Regions from separate parts of the Sulfurirhabdus autotrophica genome, predicted to be linked through region 1. Evidence: predicted binding sites of a transcription regulator. Region 1 holds the regulator's gene; each other region holds the start of a gene.
The links. Region 1 encodes FliA, which starts transcription of late flagellar genes. Its sites were predicted from a motif close to CTAAAGTTNNCNNAAANNNTGCCGATANNA; they were not measured.

Region 1 (4,292 bases):
GGCCAAACGCAATTATTCTCTCTAATCGTCAGGTTGGGGGGGGCGTGGAAATCATGGCGGTTGCTGATATGGATGTGGCGTCACTGTCCAACCATCCCGGCATGGCATCTCCTGCTTCCGGCATTCAGATGCCACTGAACCCTGCGCCACAAAGTGTTCAACATGAGATATTTGCAGAGCACATTCGACCGACGGTTTCTCCAACTCCTGCCCGTGCCCCTGTTTCCAACCAACAGCCGGCACCTGAACCTACCCCTTCGCCTGCAACACCAGCGGCAGATAAGAATCAGGAAGTCAATTCCGAAATAGTGAAGGAAATCCGTTTTCTGCGAGGGATGCTGGAAGGTCAGTTAGCCGGGTTGGCGTGGTCAGATTTGCAAAGACGCGAACCGGCCAAAGTTGAAATCCTGCGCCAGATGCTGACAGTCGGATTCAGCCCGACGCTTTCCCGGCAGTTGCTCGATAATATGCCCGCTGGTTATGATTTTGATAAAGGGCTGAAATGGATAAAGACTGCTCTGGTACATAATCTGCATGCGGTTGGGTCAGGGCAGGACATTATAGAAAAAGGGGGTATTTATGCCTTGGTAGGGCCTACTGGAGTAGGGAAAACCACGACAGTGGCCAAGCTGGCAGCGCGTTGCACCCTGAGACATGGGCCGAATAGCCTTGCTTTGATTACGACAGACAGCTATCGGATTGGCGCCCATGACCAGTTGCGCATATACGGGCGTATTCTTGGTGTCCCAGTCTATGCCGTTAAAGACGAAGCCGATTTGCAGCTGACTCTAGCTGACTTGCAAAATCGTCATCTGGTATTGATCGACACGGTTGGTATGAGTCAACGTGATCGCAGGCTGGCTCAGCAAATTTCTTTATTGTGCGGTAAAGGGCGCGATGTAAAACGTTTGTTGCTTGTGAGTGCTACTTCTCAAGGTAATACTCTGGAAGACGTCGTGCGTGCCTATCAGGGTGAAGGGATGGCTGGATGTATTTTAACCAAGGTGGATGAAGCACTTAGCCTTGGTAGTGCTCTGGATGTAGTAACGCGTCATAAGCTAACCCTGCACTTTGTGACAAATGGCCAGCGTGTACCGGAGGATCTACATCTTGCTAATCCGCTTTATCTTATTGATCGTGCACTTAAAGCGGGTAAAGACGATTCTCCTTTTTCCATGAATGAGCTCGATTGCCCTCTGGTTATGGCTGGTGGGGCGAATGCAACAGAAGAAAAGCCAGGTTTTGCTCGCGATACAGGAAAATCAGGTGAGGGAGCATACCGTGGATGACACGTTACATGATCAGGCAGAAGGTTTAAGGCGCCTGCTTGCTCAGGACGTAGCGCGGATTGTTACCATCGCCAGTGGTCGTAACGGAGTGGGGAAAACGGGCATAGTGCTGAATCTTGCCGTTTCGCTTGCCAGACGGGGTAGAAATGTATTGGTTCTGGACGAAAATGCGGGAAAGACAAACCTGTCTCGCTTGTTAGGCCTGGAGCCACAATATGATTTGCTGCATGTATTGCGTCGTGAAAAAACCATGGAGCAGATTATTCTGCGTGGTCCAGAAGGAATAGGCATTGTGCCAGCTGCGCAGGGTGTCAAAGCACTGGCAGAATTGGATGCAGGAAGTGGGGAAAGACTAGTAGAGTCTTTTCGTCAACTTCCACAACCGGTAGATGTGGTATTAATGGATGCAGTAGCAGGCATTGAGCGTAATGTACTTTCACTCAGTCTGGCAGCGCAAGAAGTGGTAGTTGTGGTTTCTAATCAACCTGCCTCTATTACGGATGCCTATGCATTGATTAAAGTATTGAGCCAAGATTATGCGAAACAAAAATTTCGTATTCTGATTAATACGGTTTCAGCTGAAGCAGCACAGGCAATATTTGATAATATGGCACAGGCTGCCGGTCGTTTTCTGGATGTTTCTCTCGATTATATGGGCTATGTTCCGCTTGATGATAAACTGAAACAATCATCCCGTATGCATCGGCCCGTGGTGGATGCTTTTCCTTCGGCACCATCAGCGGTTGCATTCCGGCAATTGACCGAAATGCTGGAGCAGTGGCCTTACCCAACAGCGGACAATGGGCGCCTGGATGTATTTATGCAACGCCTCATTCAAAGTAGCCGTATTACCGGTAATTTACATAATACCCGCATGACATGAGATTGTTATGAGTGAAATCGCATCAGGTTTTGATAAAACACAGATAGTTGCTGAATTCGCACCAATGGTGAAACGCGTTGCCTATCATCTTATGGCAAGATTGCCGGCCAGTGTGCACGTAGATGATCTGATTCAGGTTGGATTGATCGGTCTTCTGGAAGCCGTCGAAAATTATGATGGTGATCGTGGCGCACAGTTTGAAACCTATGCAGTGCAACGCGTCAGAGGTTCCATGCTGGATGAATTAAGGCAGGCTGACTGGTTGCCGCGCACTATGCGTAAAAAATTGCGTACGATTGAAACGGCGATCAATAAATTGCAACAACGTCTTGGCCGGCAACCAAATGAAGAAGAACTGGCACAAGAAATTGATGTGCCGCTGGCAGAGTATCAGGATATGTTGCAGGATGCCCGGGGCTATCAACTGCTGCATTATGAAGATTTTCAAGGGTCTGAAGATGGCGATTTTTTTGAAAGCTATGCTGAAGGCGGTGCGCCAAACCCCCTGGAAATCATGGAAGATGACCGTTTTCGCCATGTTTTGACAGAAAGTATTGAAAATCTGCCTGAACGCGAAAAACTGGTAATGGGCTTGTATTATGATCAGGAGTTAAACCTAAAGGAAATTGGCGAGGTATTGGGTGTCAGTGAATCCAGGGTTTGCCAGTTACATAGCCAGGCTGTTGCCAGGCTCAGAGGCCGTCTAAAAGAATGGCGCGATTAATCCACGCTGTAAAGAAAATGGAAAGTGTGTCGTTATAGCTCACTTATGCCCCAAAAACCTTGCTTGAATGGTTGCTGAACTTTTTCCCTGATATGTTGAAAATGAATAATGCCAGAGGATGCCTAAGCTTGCCTACCCGTTTATTTAACTTACAATACAAAGCAGGGAATTGCTGATGGATCGGGTTAGTATCTTCGGTATTGTCATCTCTTTTGTAGCCATTCTGGGTGGGCAGTTGCTGGAAGGTGGAAACGTTCACTCGCTTGTCCAGTTTACTGCTTTTATCATAGTGATGGGCGGCACGATTGGTGCGGTCATGTTGCAGAGTTCGATGCCAGTGTTTTTTCTCGGGTTGAAAATGCTGAAATGGGTTTTTCGTCCCCCTGAAAAAGAGCCTCAGGTTTTAATTGATCAGATTGTCCAATGGAGCAACGTTTCTCGTAAGGGTGGCTTGTTGGCACTTGAACCCATGATTGAATCGGTAGATGAACCATTTATTCGGAAAGGCTTGCAAATGCTGGTGGATGGAGCAGAACCGGGAACGCTTCGTGAGTCCATGGAGCTTGAAATAGATGCCTATGAAGAACACTATCGCGCAGCGGCGAAAATTTGGGAGGCCGCAGGGGGGTATGCGCCGACCATCGGTATTTTGGGCGCCGTGATGGGCTTGATACATGTGATGGAAAATCTTTCAGATCCATCCAAGCTGGGTGGCGGTATTGCTGTAGCTTTTGTAGCGACTATTTATGGCGTGGGTTCAGCTAATCTGTTTTTTTTACCAATAGCAAATAAACTGAAATCATTGGTTTCCCATGAAGTCATGATGAAATCGATGTTAATTGATGGTTTGGTCTCTATTTCCAATGGCGAGAATCCTCGCATGATAGAAACCAAACTTCGGGGATATTGGGTTTAGCTGCTTGAAGCTGCCTATTCTACAAATAGTAGTGAGCGTTTCAGAACAGACTGCCTGGAGCCGGCGTTATGGCGCGCAAACATAAACAGGAAGAACATGAAAATCATGAACGTTGGCTGGTTTCCTATGCCGACTTTATCACGTTGCTGTTTGCATTCTTTGTGGTCATGTATTCTATTTCCCAAGTCAATGAAGGTAAGTATCGTGTGTTGAGCGATTCCCTCGTGAATGCGTTTAAAACACAATCGCGAGCAGATATGCCTGTTCCAACAGGTACGCAAAGTGGTGCTGCAAAAAGAAATCAGCCGTCGCAAGTTTTACCCATCAAGAGAACGCCGGTGCAGGACCAGAAACGCAAACAGCAAGAAGCTAAAATGAAAAGCATTGCAAAGGATATCCTGAAGGTTCTGGAACCCTTAGTGAAAGGGGGGAAGGTGAGAGTGACGCAGAGTAGTCGCGGTGTGGCAATTGAGATTAACG
Region 2 (4,292 bases), on a different contig from region 1:
AGCGGGGCATAATGGCCTGATAGCAGCGCATTAATGTAAAGTATTCGGGGTGATCAGGAAGTGCGCTACCAATAACGGGGTGTATCAACAGGTTTGCTTCATAGGCCATAGCCGACCGTAGCGTGAATTCATATTGCGCGCGGTGCAAGGGTTGATGCGACTGGTAGGCAATTATGCGTCTCCAGCCTCGGCGCGCAAAGGATTTTCGCAATTCTTCCGGACTCTGATGAAGTGACGGATAGTCATGACGTAAAGGTAAAGACAATCCTTCCAGTTTTCCTGAAATATAGTGTGTGCCTACTTTTGAATTAAGATACGCTACCCCAGGATTTCTAGGATCATCAGTGGCGAACAGTGCCTGTGATTCGAATACTTTATCCGGTTGCCACAGTTCTTCTAAGGAGAGTACCGCCAGCATGAAACCTTCGGCATCACGCAGCGCAATCTGGTCGCCGACAGAAAGTGTTGCGGCCATGTCAGCAGAAATGTCGAGTGTGATGGGCATGGGCCAGAAAGTACGATCTGCAAGATGCATGTCGTTCAACACCTGGGAATAGTCAGCCTGGTTCATGAAACCAGTGAGCGGTGAGTAGCCGCCGTTGAGCAGCAATTCAAGATCTGATTGCTGTCTTCTGTTGAGGTCAAGGGATTTGAAGTTGATGGCTTCATGGCGCAAGGTTTCCGCGCGTGCCTGGTCAACCAGTAAATTAACCAGTTTTTCGCCATAAGGCGTAATCAATTTGTCCATTGCTTCCATTTCTATGCCTTGAGGCTAAAAGTTTGATTAAATAATTCCGCGAAATGCGCAAGCTGATTTTCGGGAAGGTGGTTAATGCCTGCAGCACCCTTTCGTCCGCCGCCAGTAGCAAATTGACTGCACAATACATCTGCACCCGCTTTGGTTGCCATAGGTGAGCGCACACTGACCAGATACCCCCCGGCAGTAAGCCTGGTTAATACGGCATGGGCTATTAACGGGGCGGCTGTTGCCAGAGAGTTTCCAAACACCCCGGAAATTCGTCTGCTCCACGATGCATCGGGCAGCATGTAAATTTCACCCGCATCTGTTGAAATTTCTGGACGGATGCTATTGGCTAATGCCATATCTTCTGCATAGCCGTTCTGCAGGGTATTGTAAGCAGGTTCATCGTGTATGAAAGTAAATGGGTCGATATGGCGATGCAGTATTTGGTACAGTTCAGCAGGATGAAAGTATAAATCCTGTATGGATTCCCCGTAAGCATTATAATTAATGTATTCACCTAGTTGGCGCAACGCGTCCAGCTGCAAAGCACTTAACTTCAGGGCTTCGGATGCCTGTAATGCACTTTCATGCAGATTGTCTCCAAATGCAGCAACGACAGCCCAAATTAAATATTGTCCTTTGAGTTCACGGTTAACCAGCAAGCTGGTGCAGACATTTGGGCTGGTGTCGATACAGGCACTCAGATTAGGGTGATCAGGGATTTCACCCGGCATATGGTGGTCGAAATAACGCACCTTTGCACCCCGTTCCAGTTGGGCCAATAGCGCATCCCGGTTTTTGCTTAACGCGATGTCAAGTACTGTGATTTCGTCACCGGTGTTAGCGTTCACTTGCGATAATAAGGCTATATCGCGTTTAATACCGGTGACCAGAGTGCTTTGAACTGGTTGAGCAAGGCGTAGCTGGTGCAAAGCGCAAATGCCGTCTGCATCGCCATTAAAAACATCATAAAATGCCACGACCGCCCCCCGGTTATTTTTGTATTGAGCAAATTGTACATCATCCGGGAAACGGATTGTGGCTGCAAAACGTCACAAGAAATTTACTAAACAGATCGTGTGTGCTAACTTCAGCTAAAACCCTGCTGTTTAGAAACATGACATATTTCAAATCGAAGACACATTATCCAAATGAAGGCCTTGCCCGGCCATACAGGTATCAGGCGGTGTTATATATCGCCTTGATGGTTTATGTCGCGCTGATTGTGTATGGGAGTTTGTATCCTTTTGCTAACTGGACGCTTCCCTCAGCGCGCGCATTAATCTTTCTGATTTCGCCATGGCCGCAGTATGTCACGCGCACCGATATCACAACCAATATTCTGGTCTATGTTCCCCTCGGGTTGTTACTGGGTGTGGTGCTGCGGAATTATATGGGACTGCGCTTGACCTTGTTTTGGGCAACAACGATGGGGCTGTTTCTCAGTTTTGTGATGGAATTGTTGCAATTGCTCCTGCCAAGCCGAGATTCTTCCAACGTGGACATTCTGGCCAACACAATGGGGTCATTATTTGGCGCAATGCTTGCCAGGTTATTGGAAAAACAAACCTGGCCCGGCAATATGTTTTTTGCTTGGCGAAAACGGTTTTTTTTGCCGGGATTGTGGGTAAACACAGGGCTGGTATTGCTGGGGATATGGGCGCTTTCGCAATTGAGTCTTCAGGCACCATCCCTTGTGGCAGGTAATTTGCACGTTGGGTTTAATCCATTTTGGGAGTCCCGGGGTGTTTTTTCACTGGCCAGGTTTTATCAAGCCATCATTTACATGCTGGAGATAACCGCTCTGGGGTTATTCGTTGCAGCGATGATTCGAACCCATCACAGGATGACGCCTTTAGTATTAGCGCTATTTACTTCTACAGTATTGCTTAAATTTCTGGCTGCCGCGTTATTACTAAAATTTTATGTATTAGCTCGCCTTTTATCTATAGAAGCGCTTTTGGGATTGCTAGCTGGATTGGCGCTGCTATATTTGCTTTTAAAGAACCGGCGGAGGCCCTTTGGCGCAGCAATGATCATTCTGGTTTGCTTTGTGATTGTGAAAATATTGTACTGGCAGGCCAATCCTCAGACTGTTTCACTGATGACTGAATGGCCAGCATTGAAAAATAACATGCTTAATGTGACGGGCCTGGCATCTTTCTTTTCGGACATCTGGCCGTTTTTGGCGATAGCGCATATGTTCGTTGGTTCCATGATAACAAGGCGAGCGCGCATGCTGGCTTGATTTTTGATGGCATTTGCAAGTTGCCGGATCGGGGAGGCTTAATCTCAGCTGGGAAGTTGCTTGAAGGGTGGTAATTTATTCTGGCGAGAATTAAGTAAGACTTGTTTTGCTACGAGTAGATTGTGAAATACCAACAAGCAACGCTAAAACAAGCATCATGCCCAATCTTGGGGCATCAAATAAACTATCCACAAATCCGATAGTGAGCAAGCCACTAATGCTAGCCAGCCATGCAGTCGCGTGTGGGGAACCTGCATACAAACTGCGTAATAAATGCCACACAGCTACGAGAGTTAAGGTGCAAAAAATTATCAGGCCGATTATGCCTTGTTCAAATATCAGGTGAACCCACATATTTTTTATATGCCAGGCAAGATGGTTCCCTGATTTAAAGAACCAATAATCTCCCCCTTGAGCGAAATCACCGTTAGAGATGAGATTATCACCATTACTATCAGTTAGGTGGATATTATCAATATCTACGACCCCTTTATCTTGTGGATTATAAAGTGAAAGTTGAACGGGACGTCTAGCCCACCACGCCCCTTGCCCAACTTGGCCACTGGAAAAAACAATATTTTGATGCTGCCACTCTTTACTTTTGGTGACAGGAACATTTAGCCATTGGCAAAGATGGGAATTAAATAATTTTTTTTCACAAATGGAAATATCCAGTCGTTTAGTCTGGTCGCTTGCGCGTACATCCAGAGAAAGGGTGTAGGGTGAGTTTGGCATAATTTTGATACTTTGTGCCATATACAACGTACCGCCTGAGTTTAAACTGAGGTAACGATTATCTTGTTCCGTCTTGTAGCGATAATTGCCCATAGACGAGTCAAAATTAGCGTAGAAGTAACGTTCGGGGAACGAGCCTAACCCAGCACCAAAAAGCTGCTCGATCCATGACTTTTGCAGTAAGTTTAATGATTTGGACCAATGCGTAAATCGGGTATGCGCATCTTCCCCAGTTTGGGCAAAACGTTGCTGCAAAAAAGTGGCAGTTCCAATCCCCAAGATGACCACTATTAATCCGCTGACAAGCAATGCGCTCGCAGTATAGTGTAACGTGCGTGAAGTTCCTCTCGCACGCAAGTTGCGGTACATGCCAAAAGCGAGTATGACGAATACTACGGCAAGCGCGACAATTCCCCCTCGCGCTACAGTCGTGACCAAGGCGTAAATGGCAATAAGAAACACGCCAATCGCAATTGCTTTAATCCAAATTCTTTTTTCCTGCCACAGTAAGAGCCAAGTGAAAGACAATGCAAAAATCAGATACGCTTCAATGTGCCCCCCTCC
Region 3 (4,292 bases), 600 kb from region 1:
CGACCGTTTGGCAAATTACCTAATACGATAGCCGATAAACGCTGCCCTGGGACAAGTTCTGGCAGCTTCAACTGAGTTTCAGAGACCTCTATCAGCGGCGGGGCCGAAACCTTGATGAGTAGCTGAAGCTGGTTTTGAATGTCGTTATAAATCACTTGCTATCCTAAGCAGGCAATTTCAAGAAGAATGGGATCTATACAAAGCAACAATTAACTCTGCTTCTCCTCGTGAAATCCCACAATTTGCTGCCAACTCACTTGGATCTACACCTTGCTGCGCCATCTGGATTGCCTGACTGTAAGGAGTGGCAGCGGGTTTATCCTGCTTCAGTTCATCTACATCACTTTCAAGTTTGGAAACTTTGTCACGCAACAATGCAATTTCACTTTCAATACCATCCAAGGCATGCGCTTCCTTATTAGCTTCAAATCCTTTTTGCCAAAGCCTCAACCCACGACTTTTGCTGGATCGGGTGAGCAGCAGCATTTCGGCAATATAAACCGCCAAAACCAGCACAATGACAATCAATAGCTCACGCCAAGTTACAACAAACGATTCCAAGATCAGTCCCTACCCAAATGGGTTCGCAATAGATTTTCATATCAGCCAAAAAAACGAAATTGTATCAATCCGTTTAATCCGTTTTCGTGACAATAATACAATACGCTGTATTAGAAAGTGTATCAATGAAATGGTGCCGCAGAAACATTAAGATACAAAAAACTTCTAAAAATATGTTTATACCGGACAGTAACAACAACACAAATAGGTAAGCGCTTAGTTATCAAAATATATTTGCGAGTATGTGTAATATATAACCCGGTATTATCAAAATTCAACCAATTGATTTTTATAATAAAAACTAATCCTGTTAAATTTTGACTAAAGTTTTATCAATTTCAATCGATAAAGTATCTGCAAGCATCTGGTCTCAAGCAACATGTAAGATCAGAAACTTGAGATTGACCCTAAAGTTAATTAATAATCAACCGATAATAAAAATAACTGAGGTTGGGATGCCTTAAAGGCGCACCGAAGTTCATGGCAAATATGCCATAAATTATCGCACCAAGTATTAAAGGAGAATTACCATGGCTCAAGTCATTAACACAAACGTTGCTTCCCTCTTTGCTGGAGCGGCCCTGAACAAATCAAATCTTGCGTTGCAAACTGCTCAGCAGCGTCTTTCTTCAGGTCTGCGTATAAACAGCGCTAAAGACGATGCAACTGGTTTGGTTACGGCTACCGGTTATGATAGCCAGATTCGTGGTGCAAACCAGGCCATTCGCAACGCTAATGACGGAATTTCAACCGCGCAAACCAATGATGGCTACCATGCCCAAGTTCTTGAGAACCTTCAAAGATTGCGTGAAATTGCAGTTCAGTTGGGCGGTACTGCATCCGGTGCAGAATCCAACGCGTTAGTTGCAGAAAACACCCGGATTTTAGGTCTGGCCGCAAACACCGGTAGTGTTGTTGTAAATTCGAATGGTGGCACGGTTGCAGGAACAGGCACTAAGGCTACTATTGTTGCCGGCCTTACCGTGGGTGCTCTCGATACAGCTATCACAGCAGTAACCACAGCCCGGGCTACCTACGGTGCAGACATGGCGACTTTTTCTTCTGCTGTTGCCAACCTTCAGGTTCAGTCTGTGAACTTATCAGCTTCATATAGCCGAATCATGGACACCGACTATGCCATGGAAACCCAGAACATGACCCGTAACAACATTCTACAACAAGCTGGAACGGCAATGCTGGCTCAAGCAAACCAAACACCTAACACCGTATTGTCCTTGTTGAGATAAGTAACTTTATTCCAGCAACAAACATGATCAGAAAATTAGGGATTCACTCTAAAGTTTTTAACCGTCTTACCGATAATATAAATATAAGCGGTTAAAAACTTCTAAAGTGAACCGAAGTTTATGGCAAGCAGCCATAATCGAATGTACCAAGTATTAAAGGAGAATTACCATGGCTCAAGTCATTAACACAAACGTTGCTTCCCTGTTCGCTGGAGCGGCCCTGAACAAATCAAATCTTGCGTTGCAAACTGCACAGCAGCGCCTTTCTTCAGGTCTGCGTATAAACAGCGCTAAAGACGATGCAACTGGCTTGGTTACAGCTACCGGTTATGATAGCCAGATTCGTGGTGCAAACCAGGCCATTCGCAACGCTAATGACGGAATTTCAACCGCACAAACTAATGACGGCTACCATGCCCAGGTTCTTGAGAACCTACAAAGACTGCGTGAAATTGCAGTTCAGTTGGGCGGTACAGCAGCCGGAGCTGAAACTACAGCACTGGCTGCAGAAAACACCCGGATTTTGGGTTTGGCTGCAAACACCGGTACAGTTGTTGTGAACTCAAATGGTGGAACGGTTACTGGCGTAGGTACCAAAGCAACAGTTGCTGGAACCCTTACTGTTGCAGGCATTGATGCAGACATCACAGCAGTAACCACAGCCCGGGCTACCTACGGTGCAGACATGGCGACTTTTTCATCTGCTGTTGCCAACCTTCAGGTTCAGTCTGTGAACTTATCAGCTTCATATAGCCGAATCATGGACACCGACTATGCCATGGAAACCCAGAACATGACCCGTAACAACATTCTGCAACAAGCAGGAACGGCAATGCTGGCTCAAGCAAACCAAACACCCAACACCGTACTAAGTTTGCTACGTTAAACATGGTAATTTAAAATCTACCTAGCCGGACTTCCGGTTAGGTAGTGCCATGAAGGAGATAAGCAATGATCATCCAAAACACAAACCTAAATCAGCCAGCGCAATCTGTCAGGCCATTCAATGATAGTTTACCAAACATTGTTTCAGATGTTGGATCTACGCCGGGCGTTGCGCAAATCTCAACCAATCAAACTAGCTCTTTGCAGCAGCCTTCTCCCGAACAATTGAAGAATGCTGTAGATGTTATCAATCTGGTAATGAAGCATTCTAACAACAACCTTCAATTCAGTGTCGATACTGACACTAACAGGACAGTAGTAAAAATGGTTGACACAGAAACAGGAGAGTTGATACGGCAATTTCCTTCTGAAGAAACCTTGGCAATATCACGAGAAATTGACCGGTTTCAACAAGGCCTGCTGCTAAAACAGAAGGCCTAGTTCTGGAGGTAAAAAATCATGGCAGTTAGTGCTACATCATCCTTAGACGTTAATGCCATAGTAACAGGATTAATGTCTATAGAGCGTCAGCCTATTACAAAGCTCAATACTAAAGAGTCGAGCTACCAGGCAAAGCTGACAGCTATGGGCCTTATTACAAGTAAAGTAGACAGCTTTCAAACTGCTTTGAAGAGCTTGAGCAGCACAAGTTCCAGCAGCCTACTTGCATTTAAGGCCACCTCTTCAGATTCAACCATTTTTAATGCTTCTGCTAGCAGCACAGCAGCTGCAGGAAATTACACGCTTGAAGTAACCAGCCTGGCACAATCACAAAATCTGGTTGCTTCTGGGAAATCTAGTAGTAATACAGCTATTAGTGATGGCGTAGCGACTACAATCACTTTCGATTTTGGAACCATTAATGGTGGCACTTTGTCATCAGGCACGTATAGTGGCGCCACATTTACCCCGAATGGAAATGGTAGCAAAAGCATCACAATAGATGGGACAAACAATACATTGGAAGGTATTCGTGATGCCGTCAACTCAGCCAGAATAGGTGTAACTGCGAGCATCGTTAATGATGGCAGCGGCACTCCATACCGCCTCGTATTATCTTCAGATAACAGTGGTGTGAGCAATAGCATCAAAATAACCACCTCTGGTGGTGATGGAACAATTAATACTTTATTGGCAAATGATCCTGCAGGTTTGCCCGCTGCGCAACATCTTACCCAGACAGTTGCCGCCCAAAATTCACAGTTTAGCGTTAACGGTATTCCAATCAGCAAAACTTCCAATACAGTGACTGATGCTATTCAAGGTGTCACATTGACTTTGAACAATAAAACAACCACACCCGTCGCCTTGACAGTCGCCAGAGATGCAAGCGCTGCAACTGATGCAGTGTCAGGTTTTGTTAAAGCTTATAATGATTTATATAGCGCTCTTAAAAATTCTTCCGCATATAAATCCGGCTCTGCGTTAGAAGGTGATCCTACTTTACGTACGTTGCAAACCCAAATGCGGGACATCGCAGCACAAGCGGTAAGTGGCGGCACCATGTCCCACTTGTATGAAGTAGGTCTGACTATTCAAGTCTCTGGCACGATGCAACTGGATACTACAAAGTTAACCAGTGCCATAGCAAATAATTTC

Region 2: the regulator FliA is predicted to act here: its motif matches at 1,810-1,839, upstream of EDC63_RS06605 (acetyltransferase).
Region 3: the regulator FliA is predicted to act here: its motif matches at 1,857-1,886, upstream of EDC63_RS00675 (flagellin).

What each region holds. Positions count from the first base shown of each region.
Region 1 is NZ_SMCO01000001.1:730,991-735,282, reverse strand. Features, by position in the region: gene flhF (flagellar biosynthesis protein FlhF) at 1-1,289, shown strand, start outside; gene EDC63_RS03520 (MinD/ParA family protein) at 1,219-2,172, shown strand; gene EDC63_RS03515 (RNA polymerase sigma factor FliA) at 2,180-2,896, shown strand; gene EDC63_RS03510 (flagellar motor protein) at 3,072-3,812, shown strand; gene motD (flagellar motor protein MotD) at 3,881-4,292, shown strand, end outside.
Region 2 is NZ_SMCO01000004.1:66,662-70,953, forward strand. Features, by position in the region: gene EDC63_RS06600 (bifunctional sulfate adenylyltransferase/adenylylsulfate kinase) at 1-757, opposite strand, end outside; gene EDC63_RS06605 (acetyltransferase) at 760-1,725, opposite strand; gene EDC63_RS06610 (VanZ family protein) at 1,863-2,993, shown strand; gene EDC63_RS06615 (O-antigen ligase family protein) at 3,084-4,292, opposite strand, start outside.
Region 3 is NZ_SMCO01000001.1:134,155-138,446, reverse strand. Features, by position in the region: gene fliK (flagellar hook-length control protein FliK) at 1-155, opposite strand, end outside; gene EDC63_RS00685 (DUF2802 domain-containing protein) at 178-561, opposite strand; gene EDC63_RS00680 (flagellin) at 1,092-1,808, shown strand; gene EDC63_RS00675 (flagellin) at 1,978-2,694, shown strand; gene EDC63_RS00670 (flagellar protein FlaG) at 2,760-3,134, shown strand; gene fliD (flagellar filament capping protein FliD) at 3,153-4,292, shown strand, end outside.